DNA from 2 places in the Priestia sp. TSO9 genome. Region 2 is predicted to be linked to the other one. Evidence: a T-box and tRNA genes for the amino acid it is inferred to sense, from the RefSeq annotation. Region 2 holds a T-box; the other holds one or more tRNA genes.
What was found. A T-box is a leader RNA that pairs with one kind of tRNA and senses whether it is charged. The one in region 2 lies ahead of trpS (tryptophan--tRNA ligase), so its partner is inferred to be a tRNA-Trp.
Positions count from the first base shown of each region.

Region 1: it has a tRNA-Trp gene. The T-box ahead of trpS (tryptophan--tRNA ligase) is inferred to sense a tRNA for this amino acid. The anticodon was not compared.

Region 1 is NZ_JAJEKD010000013.1:604,275-607,702, forward strand. It holds gene LJC66_RS11295 (phospholipase D-like domain-containing protein) at 79-1,473, shown strand; tRNA gene LJC66_RS11300 (tRNA-Trp) at 1,693-1,766, shown strand; tRNA gene LJC66_RS11305 (tRNA-Leu) at 1,793-1,874, shown strand; tRNA gene LJC66_RS11310 (tRNA-Gly) at 1,894-1,965, shown strand; gene LJC66_RS11315 (Na+/H+ antiporter NhaC family protein) at 2,180-3,428, shown strand, end outside.
Region 2 is NZ_JAJEKD010000009.1:83,889-87,316, reverse strand. It holds gene LJC66_RS03275 (peptide ABC transporter substrate-binding protein) at 1-891, opposite strand, end outside; T-box leader at 1,558-1,762, shown strand; gene trpS (tryptophan--tRNA ligase) at 1,839-2,828, shown strand; gene LJC66_RS03265 (YjbA family protein) at 2,857-3,428, opposite strand, start outside.

The DNA of each region.
Region 1 (3,428 bases), on a different contig from region 2:
GTAAGAATCCTAATAAAAACAGAAGAATAAGAATGGAAAGGGATTGTGACAGGAAACATGCTAATAAATATACTAATAATGATTGTCGTATTGTACTTCATATATGTATTCGTAACTGCAGTGGTACTGTTTTATGTCCCTTTGCACAAGGGAAAAGACTTAAAAGTAATGAATACTGAGAATTTTTACGGGAAGAAAGAATCCACAGACCGAGTTATGCTTTTAGAAAATGGTTATTTTTCAGGACTTGTTCGGATGCAGATGATTCAAGAAGCGAGGCATACAATCGATATTGCGTACTTTTCCATCGGTAAAGGTCGTTCTTCGGATTTACTTATGGGCGCTTTATTCGAAGCTGCGGATCGAGGTATACGTATTCGAGTGCTGTTAGACGGGATCTCTCATGGGTTAAAAGGCAAGAGAAAAAATGTTCTGTATGCTCTAGCTTTCCACAATAATATTGAATTAAAGTACTATGAGCCCTTTATTATTTTTAAACCTTGGACATGGCATAATCGTCTTCACGATAAAATAATAGTAGTCGATGGCCAATTAGGTATTAGTGGAGGACGAAACATTGGAGATAAATACTTGGCCAGTCAACCAAATAAAAATTTTGTCTATGACCGTGATGTGCTGATTTATAACACAAAGCAAGAAAGTCATAGTGCCATTCTCTCGATGGAGAAGTATGTAGAGAAATTATGGACTCATCCGTATACACGCAAAGCTTTTCCAAAGCTCAACAAAACTAAACAATTTCGTGGTCTTTCAGGAAAAAAATTGTTGATAGATCAATACGAAGAGGCCAAAAAAGCAAACGAACCTTTTGTTCATCCTTATATTGTATGGAGAGAATCAACGATGCCTACAAGAAAAGTTTCTTTTATTACAAATCCTATCCAAAGAATGAATAAAAGTCCTTTTATATGGAAAACATTTATTAAGCTTTCCCAACAAGCTGAAAAATCCATTGTTGTTCAAAGTCCTTATATCGTACCAACAAAAGAGATGGAACAGTATATAGATAAGCGAGTGAAACCAAAAGTGCAAAGAATTATTTTAACTAATTCGATTACATCCACGCCAAATGCTATGGCTTTTTCTGCATACCTGGGAGTAAAGAATCGCGTTATAAAAGCTGGTTCGAAGCTTTATGAATATCAAAAGCCTTATTCAATTCACGGGAAATCTGTTGTTTATGATCAGCGTTTAAGTGCAGTTGGTTCTTTTAACTTAGATTCACGATCTGTATTTTTAAACACTGAATCCATGGTTATGATAGATAGTGAAGAATTTGCAGCCGAGTTAACAAGAGCTATTGAAACTAAAATTTCTCACAGTATGCTTGTGGGAAATGAGGGAGAACCTGTGGAGTTTTATACGGATTCTCAAAAAAACGTGCCTCCTGTAAAATCTGCACTCCTACATATTCTTTCGGTCTTTACGCGATTTTGGAGACATTTTGTATAGCGCTGTGTTACAGCAGAGTCTTTAAAAACAAATAGCGGAGATTAAAGAGGCTGCAGCTGGTGAAAGGAATGTGTAAACAACTGTGATATGCCTCACAGTTTTTTGAAACCCCTAGTACTAGTTATGATTCATCAAAAGACCTATTGACGAAATTCCATATATGTTTTATTATGATATAGCGTCGTTCATAAACGAGGTTCTTTTGAAGAAATCATTTCTAGGGGCATAGTTTAAAGGTAGAACTACGGTCTCCAAAACCGTCAGTGTGGGTTCGATTCCTACTGCCCCTGCCATTTTGGAGTTATCTTTTAATTCACACGCGGGTGTGGCGGAATTGGCAGACGCGCTAGACTTAGGATCTAGTGTCTTATGACGTGGGGGTTCAAGTCCCTTCACCCGCATCTTTATTTTGATATATGCGCGGAAGTAGTTCAGTGGTAGAACACCACCTTGCCAAGGTGGGGGTCGCGAGTTCGAACTTCGTCTTCCGCTTCTTTTCAAAAGCAGTTTGCATGTGCAAACTGCTTTTTTGTTGTAGAAATAAAGAGTTTTAGTATGCTGTTTGTAATCAGAAATATTTTATTAAAGCAATACTGCTTATACGGGTTGTTTTCGTGAATATAGACACAATATTGGGGTTACATTAAAAGCTAATGAACGATACGTGAAGACATCTAATATGGTTTTTAAGATAGGGGAGAGTCCTATGGAATCTAGTTGGTTTTCAATTATACCGTTTTTAATTGTTATTCCCATAGCTATTTTCACCAAACAAGTGCTGCCAGGGTTGTTTTTAGGCCTATTAGTAGGCGCTTATTTGATTGATCATTCGATTATCGGAGGTGTTGAAAAACTGCTTCACTACGTTGTACAAGCTCTTAGAAACAAAAGTAATATAGAAATCGTCGTCTTTTTATACGCGTTTTCAGGGCTTATCGGAATGATTAAGATGGCTGGAGGAGTTAAGGGGTTTGTAGAAACAGCTGCTGAAAGAATTGATACAAGAAAAAAAGCCCTTATTTTAACCTATGTTTCAACCATTGGAACATTCAGTGCTCCCACATTTCGTTTTGTGACGATCGCGCCCATCATGAGAGCGCTGCTGAAAAAAGTGAAAATGACGACAGCAGAGCTAGGGTTTGTTATTGAAACAACTGCTACTCCTGTTATCGTCTTAATTCCCGTGGCAACGGCATTTGTAGGATACATGGTATCCATCATTCAAATGGCGATTGATCATCAAGGCATAAAACAAGACGCTTATTCTTTGTTCATTCAAAGCATTCCTTATAATTTCTTTTCGATTGTGATTATTTTAGTAGGGATTTATTTAAGCTTTTTTCATCATTCAACATCTACAGCTCCTATGAAGCTCAAGAAAGAAGACGAAAAAGATTGGCATGATTGTCATCCTTGCGTATCGAAGGATTTGCCTTCTAAGCCTTGGAATCTGTTAGTGCCTTTACTTATTGTGATTTCACTCACCTTACTTTTAACATGGTGGAGTGGACATCGTAAGAGTCACACCTTTTTTGAAGCATTTATTAAAGCAGACGTGCTAGAAGCGATGGTAGTAGCTTTAATTATGACTACGTTAATTACCCTCATTTTTTTCTTATTTCAGCGCTTTACATTACAGAATTTGCTTAATGGGTTTATCACAGGAGGGAATGACTTAATGTCCGTTATTCTGCTGTTATCGGTAGTATGGGGGTTATCCGCTGTTACAGAAGACTTGGGTTTTTCGAATTTCGTGACCGCACATTCTAAGTGGATTCCTCAAATGTTTGTCACTCCTTTTATGTTTGTGTTTGGAGCTGCTATTTCTTACTTTATCGGGTCTGCTTGGGGGACGTGGGGGATTTTAATGCCGCTTGGCGTATCGCTTGCGAGTTCTGCAGATATTTCTTTGCCGTTGATTATCGGTGCAGTATTTGCAAGCGGTTCATTTGGAG
Region 2 (3,428 bases):
TAATGAACCGTCTTTCTTTAATTCAGGAAGTGCATCAGCCGGTAATTGACCAGTAGGCATACCCGCCCAGTCTAACTCACCGTTTTTAAACATTGAAAGTTCAGTGTTATTATCATTGATCATGTACATTTCAACTTTTTTAAGTTTTACAGCATCTTTATCCCAATAGTTTTCATTAGGAACTAACTCGATTTTGTCATTATGTTTCCAAGCTTTAAGCTTGAAAGGACCGTTTGACGTATAGTTTTCGCCTGCATTTGTGTACCATTTTTCATTTGATTCAGCAATTTTCGTATTCACTGGGAAGTACGTATAAAAAGCTGTTAATTCTAAGAAATATGGCGTTGGGTTTTCTAATGTTACTTCAAGCGTTTTATCATCTGTTGCTTTAACGGCAACATCCTCTAATGAACCTTTTCCTTCATTGGCAGCTTGTGCATTTTTAACATAGTATAATTGATATGCATATTGAGATTCGTTTTTAGGATCTAACGCCCATTTCCATGCATATTCGAAATCTTTTGCTGTTACAGGGTCACCATTTGACCATTTTGCATCGTCGCGAATCGTAAACGTATATTTAGTTTGGTCATCGCTGACCTTCACATCTTTCGCCATTGCATTTTCAGGTTTTCCATCTTTACCGATACGAGTTAAACCTTCAAATGTTTGTAATAATACGTTTGATGACGTTGAATCATTAGCTAAGCCTGGGTTTAGTGAAAAAGGCTCAGTTTTAATGTTTACGCGAAGCTCTTGCTCTTTTTTCTTGTCGCCGCCATCACTGCTAGCATTTTCACTGCCACCAGATTCTTTGTTAAATCCACATGCAGCTAAAAACAAGCTCATTACAAGCAGCAAACTGAAAAGAATCGACAACCTTTTCTTCATTGCGTGTTACCCCCTATTAAGTTTTGTTTGTGTGGCAACCATATTTTTTTGATATGCACTAATTTCTTAATCCTCTTTCAATACAAAATAATCAGTTATTTTTTCACGTAGTAGAGCGTTAAAGACCTCGCTGCAAAATTATTCTTCTACCCTATGAAACTGTCATCAATTGTTTACATGCTGTAAATCCAATGTATGCGCTTAATATGTAGAAGACTCATTCATTACAAAATTCGCTAATTGAAACAAAACATTGTCTATTTTGTGTTTTCTGAAAAATTAAGAAATTGTAATACCTTTGTAAAAAATATGTTTGTTACGCCTATTATAAATATTTTAAAAATTTATTGCAATACTATTATTTAATGGTATTTTTTTGTCATGAGGGAAAAAACCTTATCTTATAAGGATTGTGCCTACTTGTCAGACTTCTAAAATCTTTTTTGTAGTATAGGTATTACGATAGTATTACAAAGCTATTAGAAATACTAAATAAAAGATTTTTACCAAATCCTCCACCAAATTTTCATCAAGAAATGCTTTAATTAAAAGGTTCTTGTCTTTTTTTGCCGCTGAAAAATTCCAGTAAATTGTCTTATAAAACTTTTTAGCGATAAGATGTTTAAATTCCTGCTTTTTCGCGTTATAATAACGAATAACTATATAATTAAAGCTGTGAAAAAGAGTAGTATGCAGAATTTTCATTTTTAGAGAGTTTGTGGCTGGTGAGAACAAACATTGAAACCTGCAGAATGGACTTTGGAGCTTTCAAGTGCAAAGCTTGAACGTTGACCTCAACGTTATATGAATAAAGATAGTTCACAATTATGTGTGCTAATTAGGGTGGCAACGCGGTCCATTCGCCCCTAGCTTATGCTAGGAGCGGATGGGCCTTTTTATGTTGTATTCGTAAATTAGCATCATATATGTGCAGATGAAAGGAAGATTTGATGAAAACAATTTTTTCAGGTATTCAACCAAGCGGTACAATCACTTTAGGTAACTACATTGGAGCGATGAAGCAATTTGTTGAACTTCAACATGACTATAACTGTCATTTTTGTATTGTAGATCAGCATGCGATTACAACGCCTCAAGATCGTTTAGCACTTCGTAAAAACATTCGCAGCCTTGCTGCTCTGTATGTAGCGGTAGGAATTGATCCAGCAAAATCGACTTTATTTATTCAATCGGAAGTACCTGCCCACACAGAAGCGGGATGGATGTTACAGTGCGTAGCGTATATCGGTGAACTTGAACGTATGACTCAGTTTAAAGATAAGTCCGCTGGAAAAGAAGCAGTATCAGCAGGATTACTAACTTATCCTCCATTAATGGCAGCGGATATTCTTTTATACAACACCGATTTGGTTCCAGTTGGTGAAGATCAAAAGCAGCATTTAGAATTAACGCGTGACTTAGCTGAGCGCTTTAACAAAAAATACAATGATATCTTCACTATTCCTGAAGTACGTATTCCAAAAGTGGGAGCACGCGTCATGTCTCTTCAAGATCCTACGAAAAAAATGAGCAAGTCCGATCCAAACCAAAAAGCTTTCATTACGCTCTTGGATGACGCAAAAACAATTGAAAAGAAAATCAAAAGTGCCGTAACAGATTCAGAAGGTATTGTTCGCTATGATAAAGAAAATAAGCCAGGTATTTCAAACTTATTAAGTATTTATTCAATCCTAGCCAATAAATCGATCGAAGACATTGAAGCAATGTACGAAGGCAAAGGTTATGGTGACTTTAAAGCTGACACAGCTAAAGTGGTAGCTGAAGCACTCGCTCCAATTCAAGAAAGATATTATGAATTAGTTGATTCTAGCGAGCTAGATGATATTTTAGATCAAGGTGCCGATAAAGCAAATGCAACGGCTAATAAAATGCTTCGCAAAATGCGAAACGCAATGGGAATTGGCCGTAAACGTTAAAAAAACGACTGCTATGCAGTCGTTTTTTTTAATTAACTTTTGGCTCTTGTTCAATTTCCCAAAGTTTCTCAAAGAAAGGTTGTCCTTTTACTAAGCGCTCGCATAATAATTTATGCTTCGGTGACCACCCTGACTTCGTTTCATCGTATAGCTGACTCCATACGTCTTGAAACGACATCTCTTGAATGTCTTCGTATTTCGTTGGATTCCACTCCGTGTACCAGTAGCGGATTTGAGCTGTATTTTTTGTGGTATGTAGCTGATCAAGTGCCATAAATAACAGCTGTTTTAGCTGACGTTCTTTACGTGTTAGTCCTCTCATCGTTTCAGGAGACGGTGAAAGAATATGATGCTCTTTTTTATTTAGCTCGTCTTCACTGAACTTATATTCTAGCTCTTCTTGATCCGCAATCATCTCATAGACTAACTGTTCCTGTCTTGGAATTAAGCGGCTTTTTCGAATCGGAATATGATATCCCATCGTATCAATTGCTAAAATATTCGTTCCATCTGTAACGATAAAACAATATTCAACCTGCGTGCGTTCATGATTTTTCCGAATGTATGCTTTCTGATAGACATCTTGTAGTAGTTGTTGAG